DNA from 4 places in the Micromonospora lupini genome. Region 2 is predicted to be linked to each of the others. Evidence: riboswitches for the same ligand, from Rfam matches in the RefSeq annotation. Region 2 holds a riboswitch; each other region holds the start of a gene.
What was found. A riboswitch is a leader RNA that binds a small molecule or an ion and turns the genes downstream of it on or off. The one in region 2 is predicted to bind cyclic di-AMP.

Region 1 (2,190 bases), 490 kb from region 2:
CGGTGCCGGCGCCGACCGGGGCGCCCACCTCTCGTTGGTACGCGGCCAGCAGCGCCGCCCCGCCCCGGATGTTTGTCGTGGCGTCGCTGCGTAGCGCCTCGGGAGTGGCGCCGGTCAGCGCGGCGGCGGCGTCGACGGTCTGCAACGCGGCGCTGGGCGGGGCGGGATCGGTGGCCGGCGCGGGTGCCCGGACGGGACGGGAGTCGTCGCCGCGCGGATCCTCGGTGCCGGCGTCGTGGTGGCCGCGCGCGGGTAGGGCGGCCACGTGGCGGGCGTCGGTCAGGTGCATCGGTCCGTAGCCGCCGCTGGTGCTCGGGGTGCCGGCGTTGCTGTCCCAGCGGGACTCCAGGTAGGAGACGCCGAGCAGCACGGCGGTCGGCACGCCGTACTCGGTCGACGCGGCGGCGTACTGCTGCTGACGGTCGGCGGCCGGTGCGGCGGAGGCGGGGCCGGCGCTCAGCGGTACGGCGGTCGTTGCGGCGACCACCGCGGCGACGAGCAGCGCGCGCCGGCCGGCGGACAGGGTTGGACTTTCCATCGAACCCCCTAGATTCAACTGGTAACTGTGTGGCCACCTTCGCGCCGGTCGGGAGTCCAGGTCAATACCTTTCCATATATCAAAGCCTGCAGAAGGAAACCTTCACGTACGCTCGGTGACCCCCTCGAATCGGTACGGAGTGTCACGGCCGCACGGGTTGCGGATCGGTAACGGCCGTCTCTACTCTGGTCATTTGTCGGCCCGGTTGCAGGTCTGCCCACCCGGGCGGTAACGGACCGACACCGCCGAGTCGCTTGCGAGCGAGCCGGGGACCCAGGTTCCCCCGGGGTGAATCCGCAGCCAATGCGGTAGGGCGCCAACTTCCCGCCCGAACCCGTCAGCTAACCCGGTAGGCGGTCAGGAAGAAGGAGTACGGAACCCGGTGGCCCTCCATGTCCAGTGGCCGTCGCTTGAACGGTCGGCCTCGGCCGACCCGACGTCGACAGTGCCGCGTCCACGCTGGTCCCGCTTCACCACCGCCCTCGCCGCCCTGGTCGGCGTCGCCGTCGTCCTGACCGGCAGCGCCACGGCGGCGCACGCGGATCCGTCCGTCGCCGAGATCGAGCGCCAGATCGACGCCGACTGGAACAAGCTCGAACCGGTCATCGAACGGCACAACGCCACCCGCGCGGACCTGGCCGTCAAGCGCAAGCAGGCCGACACGCTCGCCGCGCGCATCGCGCCCCTGGAGCGCCAGGTCGACGCCGCGATGAACAAGGTCAGCGCGCTGGCCGTGCGCGCGTACATGGGCGAGAACCTGTCGACGGTCAACACGATGCTCGGCAGCCGGTCGCCCAGCGAGGTGGTCGGGCAGCTCGAGATGCTCGACCGGTTCGCCCACAACCAGCAGCAGGACGTCCGGCAGGTCGCCGGCCTCCGCGACGAGCTGGCCCGGCAGAAGGCGCCGCTCGACGAGATGGTGGCCCAGCTGACCCGGACCGAGGCGCAGTTGGCGGCGAAGAAGAAGCAGATCAACGAAGAGATCGACAGGCTGCAGAAGCTGCGCCTCAAGGTGTACGGCAACGGCGGCGGCGGTTCGCTGCGTCCGGCGCCCTGCCCGGCCAGCTACCCCGGCGGCGCCGCGGGCACGGCGGTCAAGTTCGCCTGCGCCCAGATCGGCAAGCCGTACGTGTGGGGTGCCGAGGGTCCGAACTCGTACGACTGTTCCGGGCTGATGCTCGCCGCGTGGGCGAAGGCAGGCGTGTCGCTGCCGCACAACGCCGCCGCGCAGAGCCGGGCGACCAAGAACGTCAGCAGGGGCGACCTGCGCCCCGGCGACCTGGTCTTCTACTACAGCGACATCCACCACGTCGGCATGTACGTCGGCGGCGGCTGGGTGGTGCACGCCTCCCAGGCAGGTCAGCCCGTCAAGATGAAGAAGGTCGACGACGGGCCGATCCACAGCTACGGCCGTCCCGGCTGACCGACGCCGAACGCACTAGGGCCCGTCGCGATCCTGTCGCGGCGGGCCCTCGTCGTCTCCTAGCGCGTCGGCCAGGCACGCCAGTTCTGCCAGGAGCGGCTCGGCGTCGGCCCCCGCTGACCCTGGTACCGCGAGCCGTAGACCACCGACCCGTACGGGTGCTCGGCCGGCGAGGACAGCCGGAAGATGCAGAGCTGGCCGATCTTCATGCCGGGCCAGAGGGTGATCG
Region 2 (2,190 bases):
GCATCGAGAAGATGGTCGACGAGGACCGCTACTGCATCGACGTGCTCACCCAGATCTCCGCGATCCAGGCCGCACTCGACAAGGTGGCCCTGGGCCTGCTCGACGGGCACGCCCGGCACTGCATGCACGAGGGGGCGGCCGAGGGCCGGGCCGACGAGATGGCCACCGAGATGATGGCGGCCGTCGGTCGACTCATGAAGCGGGGCTGAGCCGACAGACGAGTCCGGCTCCCGACGTGACTACCATCTCCGACGATGGCTCACCGGACCCCGCCACGCAGTCCGGCACCGGCACCGCCACGGCGCGGCGCCGGCACCTACCCGCCGGGCCGACCGGTCACTGTCCGTGACCGTTGGGTAGTCAACCAGCCATCCGATGCGCTCGTCACCGCGTTCGTCAGGCGGAGGTGAACCGCCTGGCCCGTCGGCACGTACCCCGCACCGGATCGTTGGGAGTCTCGCATTGGGTTCCGACCACAGCCGTTCCGCTCGTCCCGCCCCGCCCCGGGTACGACGGATCCTCGTCGCGACGGTGGTGCCGCTCTTCGTGGCCACCGTCGTCGCCGTGGTGCTCTGGCCACGGGACGGGGTGCCGCAGGCCGGCGGTGGCACCGACGCGCCGCGCCACCACGGCCGGTGGCCCGTGTGGTGACCGAACCCTGCCCACCGTCGGCCGACCCGGAGGGCACGCCGGCCACCGGACCGTGCGGAACCGTGGACGTACGGATCGAGGACGGGCGCAGCTCAGGCCAGCAGGTGCGGACGCCCGTTCCCGCCGGGCCCGGCGCGCCGCGGGTCGAGGTCGGCGACGAGGTCGTCCTGGTCGCGCTGACCGACCCGACCGATCCCGCCGTCAACAGCGGGAACATCGCCGAGCACCAGCGCGGCACGCCGCCCCCGCGCGGACCGGACGGAGGCACTGGCCGCCCTCAGCTCCCCGCCAACGGGTCGGCCCGACGGGCTCGACCGCGAGCGGAGCACACCCCATCCACCGCCACCGACAGGTGGCCAGAGCCGAACAGGAGCACGGATACGGCATGGTGACACTCCTCAGCGTGACCGGATCGGGCACCCGCCCTGAGAACCGCGTCACTGGTCACTCAACGCCATGGCGAAATGACGCTTTTAGTCGGCATCAGGACGTAGCTCAGGCGGTGGACTCTCGGGTAACCTCGCTGCCGGTCACCGACGAAGGCGCGCAGCGGCGCCTGCGGTGCCACCGCCCAATCGCCAACCGGCGAGCCGGGGACCCAGGTATGTGGGGTGAATCCGCGTCAGCGGTAGGGGCCACTTCCGCCCCGAACCCGTCAGCTAACCCGGTCGGCGGTCGACGGAAGGGAACATTGTGACGGCACCCCTACGCCGCTGGTTGACACCCGTGGTGGCCGTGCTCGCCGCGCTGACCGTGTTCGCCGGACCCCTCCCGGCCCACGCCGCCCCGACGACCCCCACACCGTCCGGGCACGAGCAGGAGGACGAGCCCAAGCTGCTCGACGACGTGATCGAGCAGACCAACCGGGACTACGTGGCGGCCAAGTCCAAGCTGGACAAGTCCAAGAAGCGGCAGCTCGAGCTGGCGCTGGAGGTCGACCGGGCCAAGGCCGACCTGGCGGCGCTGGAACCGCAGGTCGCGCAGATCGCCGCCCAGTCGTACCGGACCGGACGGATCGGCGCGATCGCGATGCTGCTGGAGAGCGACGCCCCGGACTCGTTCGTCCGACGGGCCGCGGCGCTCGACGAGATGAACATGGTCAACGAGAAGAAGCTCGCCGAGGTCAACGCGGTAAAGGCCCGCGCGGAGCAGGCCAAGCTGGCCCTCGACGCGGAGGTCCGCGAGCAGCAGAAGCAGACCGCCCTGATGGCGAAGGACAAGCGCGACGCGGAGAAGTCGCTCGCACTGGTCGGTGGTCAGGGTTTCACCGGCGGCCTGGTGGACGCCACCTCCCCTGTCGCCCGGATCGGCCCGGGTCGCACCGCCGACGGTGACTGGAAGCCGCAGTCGTGCAGCGAGAAGGACCCCACCACCTCCGGTTGCGTCACGCCGCGCACCCTGCACGCCTACAAGGAGGTCAAGCGGGCCGGGTTCAACCGGTTCGTCGGCTGCCACCGCAACGGTGGCCCGTACGAGCACCCGAAGGGCCGCGCCTGTGACTGGTCGTTGCAGAAGAGCGGCTTCAGCCCGTGGCACAAC
Region 3 (2,190 bases), on a different contig from region 2:
CGGTACGAGAGCCGTGATCGGCAGCGACGCGACAACGCCGCGGGCGCCGGCCCCTCGTGGGGGACGGCGCCCGCGGCGTCAGCGCCTGGGTCAGGCGGAGTAGCCCCGGCTGGCGATCCAGTTGGCCAGGTCGATCGTGGTGATCCAGTAGGACGGGTCGGCCGGGTTCGCCGAGTCGGCGATCCGCACGGTGCGGCCGTTGTCCTTGTAGCCCACGACGGCGATGTAGTGCCCGCCGCCGTAGGAGTGCCAGCCGCCGTCGGTGTCGGTGGCGTCGCCGACGACGTTGGCGACCACGCCTCGGCCGTCGGTGATGGCCTTGACGACGTCGGCCTGGAGGCGGTCCATCTGCGCGCGGCTTGGCGCGCCCTCGAACATCCGGGTCCGGTACGGGGAGCCCTTCACCTCGGCGTTGAGCACCCGGGTGGTGTCCTCGGCCGAGTTGGTGCCCATCTCGGTGGTGCCCAGCTCGGCGCCGAGCTCCTCCTGCGTGCGGTCGATGCCGCTGGCGCTGAGGGCGTTGCGGGTCGCCGCCGGGCCGCAGTTGTAGTACGTGTTCTGCGCCTCGTAGTCGTAGTCGAGCACCTTGGTCGCGGGCGGCTTCGGCGGCGTCGGCTTACGGGTGAGGTCGGGGTTGCTCGTGGCCTTCGCAGCGGGAGAGGCGGCGCTCGTGGCCGGGGCGGCGGTGCTCGGCGCGGCCGAGGGGGGCGCGACGCGTGCCTGGCCGCGGGACGCGATGGTGTCGCTGCGCATCTCGGCGACTGTGGTCGAGGTGTGCCCGCTGGCCGGGGCCCCATCGGTGCCGGCGAGCAGGACGCCGGTGGTGGTGGCGATCGCGAGGGCCGCGGCGGAGGCGGCGACGATCTGGTACGGGCGCTCGGTCGCGAGGCGACGAAGCTGACGCTGCAGGGTGTGCTTCACGGGGTCCTCCACGGTTCGGGGGGAGAGCGGCACACCGGGCGCGGTCGGTGTCCGGGCAGGCGCCAGCGCGCGGACCGTGGTCCGCGGGTGGTGAACCGCTCAGGGGATCGCCCGGCGCGGCCGGGCGGGAGAGGCGGCGACCCGGGGGGTCAGCTCACCGTCACGAGGCGGATGAGCGGGGGTGCCGCGACGCCGTGGAGGCGTGGGACCAACCGAGGGGTGGAGAGGTGCTGCACGAGGATGGAACTCCTTCCGTCACCGCCTACCGGGTTAGCTGACGGATTCGGGCGGGAAGATCGCCCTACCGCGGGCCGTGGCTCGCGGATTCACCCCGGACTTACTGTGGGTCCCCGGTTCGTTGATCACGATTGAGCGGGTCGGCGCGGCGTCGCATCCTGCGATCGGTTACCGCACCGGACGGGACGACAGTACTGGCCGACGCTCACCCTGCCAAGCGGTGCCCACCTGCGTAAACATCGTCTGGTGCGACAATTTCTGCGCGTATTGCCGCTGACGTGACTCGATGGGACAACCGGTTACCGAGGCGTCCGTGGGTGACAACCGGACAGGTCGCCGGAAACGCCTCGACAATTGCGGGAACAATGGCCACCGATCGGGCCGGTCGCCCGATTTTCGCTGGCGGTGACCGGCCTCACATAACAGATCGGGCTCAACCCGCCCGGACGGGACGCCAGCGCGCCACAACGGCCGGACGCGACGCCCCGGTCGTCGCGCGACGGGACGGCACCGGGGTCGGCAACAGCCGGGCCGTCGCCGCGTACGCCTCCTCGGCGAGGGTGCGCGCCGACTCGGCGGCCAGCTCCGCGTCCCGCCAGGCGGACCGCTCCCGCTCGGCTGCTGCCCGGTGGTCGGCCAGCCGCGCGTCACGGATCACCCGGGTGAGAAGCACCTCCTGCTCGACCGGGTGCCGGCGGGGATCCCAGCCGCGCCGGTGCCCGAACACGTCCGCGAGCTGAGCCATGGTCAACTCTCCACGCCAGTGCGCGGCCATCGCGGCACGGTGCAGGTAGCGCTCCCGGGCGGCGTACTCGGCGGGGGTGTGCGGGGTACGCGGGGGCGGCAGCGCACCGGCGGTGGCGAGGCGGCGGGCGGTGGTGTCCGCGTCGTCGTACCGGGACCAGGCCCGCTGCGCCTCTTCCTGAGTGATCAGCCAGTCAGCGCGTCGTCGTCGGGCGGTCTGCGCGGCGCGGGACGCGGCCACGGCCACCTCCTCGGCGTACCGGCGCAGGTCGGCGACCTCGGCGGCGG
Region 4 (2,190 bases), on a different contig from region 2:
GACCGGCGACACATCACAGCAGGTCGGCGGTTTAGCCGGCGGCTGACGGGTGACCCTTGAGGGGAACAGCCTGACGAGGGGGGCCCACCATGTCCGACGACACCAGCAACCGACCGAGCCGGCACGCCGAACGTCCGCACGACGTGACCGACCCCCTGCTCTGGCAGCTGGCGGTCGACGTGCTGAGTGCCCACGAGCCCGACGACGAGGGTCACTGCCGCAACCTGCAGTGCGCCGGCCAGTCCTGGCCGTGCTCGGCCCGGGCGGGTGCCGAGCAGTCGCTGCGGCTGGCCCGCAGGACGCAGGCCTCGGTCGAGACGGCCATCGACGGCGACGGTGCCGGCACGGGCTGGCCCGGCGAGACGGCGGCACCGGCCCCCCGCTGGGACCGTGACGCCACCGCGGTGATGTCGCGCCGAGGGTCGAGGGCGTCCGCCGCGGCGTGACCGCGCCGTCATCCGCGCCCCGACCAGCGCCCTCGAACGACCGAACGCTCGGCCGGTGACCCGGCCGAGCGTTCGAGTGTCGTACGTCAGAGGGCGAGCCGCTGACCGGGGAGGATCAGGCCCGGGTCGGCGCCGATCACCTGCCGGTTGCGCTCGTACAGCGCCTGCCAGCCGCCCGCCTGGCGGTGGCTGTCGGCGATCTCCGACAGGGTGTCCCCCGGCTTGACGACGTACGTGTCGCCGCCGGCCGCGGGCGCGGTGCGCTCGTGGTTGCGGGTCGCCGGCTGGTCGCCGCGCGACGACCGCTCCTTCGGGGCTGTGGACCGGTCCTTCGGGGCTGTGGACGTCGACGACTTCGGGGTCGACTTCGTCGAGGACTTCGTGGCGGAGCCGCCCGACGAGCCGCCCTTGCGGCCGCAGGTCGGCCACGCGCCGATGCCCTGCCGGTCGAGCACCTTCTCGGCGATGGCGATCTGCTCGCCGCGGCTGGCCAGGTCGGCACGGGCGGCGTACTTCTTGCCGCCGTAGCCGGCCCAGGTTCCCTGGGAGAACTGCAGGCCGCCGTAGTAACCGTTACCGGTGTTGATCTTCCAGTTGCCGCCGGACTCGCACTTGGCGACCGCGTCCCAGTTGACACCGGCCTGGGCCGGGGCCGCAGGGCCGAAGAGGGCGACCGCGCCGGTGACCGCGCCGACGGCAAGCGTGCCGACGGCGACGCGGCGGGTGGTGACCCGTCGATGACGGGGCGTGTGGACAGACGTCATGTGTGGTTCCTCCACGCCGGCGAGGTGAGCTGTCGGGTTCGGGCCGAGGAGCCCGGCCGCGCGGTGGCGGCTTCACCCCGAGGTGACATGCACCGAGGAACGTTGGGTCCCCCGCTCCTGCCCGGTTCTGGTATCCGACGACCGGGGGCAGGATTTGGCGTTGCCGGTCGCGGTGTCCACGGTGGCGGACTCGACCGACCGTAGGCACGGTCGGTGACGGTCGCCCAACCCTTGTGAACTTGTTCACCGGCCCACGCGGGGCGTCACCCGCACCGGTTGCGGGCACGTACTCGGTGTGCTGTGACCATCGTGGACCGTTGCCCACCGGAACCACCGGTAGCGGACCGCCGCCGCACGCCACCCACAGCGATGACCAACAGGGCCACAGAGAACAACGGAAACCAATCCCCGGTACGCGAGTAGACCGTGCCCCACCCGGTCGTCGAAGCGACGGTGACCAGCAACTCCGCGTCACCGGCGGTGGCCTCACCCACCACTCTGCCGTTGGGGTCGGTGACCGTCAGCCGGCCGAGCCCGGCGGCGCGGACCACGGTGAGCCCGTTCTCCACGCCACGGACAAGGGTCATCCGAGCGTGCAGCCAGCCGTCCGAGCTGAAGTCCAGGGCGGGGACGAGCAGCACGGTGGCACCCTGCGCCCGATACCGTCGGACCAGGCCCGGAAAGTCAAGGTCCTTGCAGATCGCGACGCCGAACCGCCCGTCCACGAGCGCCTCGTCACCAGGCGTCAGCCAGTCCTCAAGGCCGGGGACCAGGTGCTGTTTGGTGTACGTCGTGACCGTCCCGGACGGGTCCAGCACCAGCGCTACGTTGTACGCCGTGCCGGCCCGTCGGAGCACCGCGCCGACTACCACCCGGGCCTCGGTCTGCCGGAGCGCGTCCACGAGCAGCGGAAGCGTCGAATCCGTCACGGCGAACACCTTCTCCGGCAGCACGACGACGCGCGCCCCGCGGTCAGCCAG

Region 1: it holds a riboswitch for cyclic di-AMP, as region 2 does, so the genes downstream of both, OOJ91_RS21695 (C40 family peptidase) here and OOJ91_RS23985 (coiled-coil domain-containing protein) in region 2, are expected to answer to the same signal.
Region 3: it holds a riboswitch for cyclic di-AMP, as region 2 does, so the genes downstream of both, OOJ91_RS29920 (C39 family peptidase) here and OOJ91_RS23985 (coiled-coil domain-containing protein) in region 2, are expected to answer to the same signal.
Region 4: it holds a riboswitch for cyclic di-AMP, as region 2 does, so the genes downstream of both, OOJ91_RS01575 (transglycosylase family protein) here and OOJ91_RS23985 (coiled-coil domain-containing protein) in region 2, are expected to answer to the same signal.

What each region holds. Positions count from the first base shown of each region.
Region 1 is NZ_JAPENL010000002.1:1,478,215-1,480,404, forward strand. Features, by position in the region: gene OOJ91_RS21690 (N-acetylmuramoyl-L-alanine amidase) at 1-538, opposite strand, end outside; cyclic di-AMP (ydaO/yuaA leader) riboswitch at 772-908, shown strand; gene OOJ91_RS21695 (C40 family peptidase) at 921-1,961, shown strand; gene dcd (dCTP deaminase) at 2,021-2,190, opposite strand, start outside.
Region 2 is NZ_JAPENL010000002.1:1,967,748-1,969,937, reverse strand. Features, by position in the region: gene OOJ91_RS23995 (metal-sensitive transcriptional regulator) at 1-209, shown strand, start outside; partial or broken gene OOJ91_RS23990 (YibE/F family protein) at 463-893, shown strand; cyclic di-AMP (ydaO/yuaA leader) riboswitch at 1,210-1,340, shown strand; gene OOJ91_RS23985 (coiled-coil domain-containing protein) at 1,345-2,190, shown strand, end outside.
Region 3 is NZ_JAPENL010000003.1:401,508-403,697, forward strand. Features, by position in the region: gene OOJ91_RS29920 (C39 family peptidase) at 91-933, opposite strand; cyclic di-AMP (ydaO/yuaA leader) riboswitch at 1,166-1,306, opposite strand; gene OOJ91_RS29925 (hypothetical protein) at 1,592-2,190, opposite strand, start outside.
Region 4 is NZ_JAPENL010000001.1:359,479-361,668, reverse strand. Features, by position in the region: gene OOJ91_RS01580 (hypothetical protein) at 90-446, shown strand; gene OOJ91_RS01575 (transglycosylase family protein) at 533-1,210, opposite strand; cyclic di-AMP (ydaO/yuaA leader) riboswitch at 1,210-1,380, opposite strand; gene OOJ91_RS01570 (nitrilase-related carbon-nitrogen hydrolase) at 1,474-2,190, opposite strand, start outside.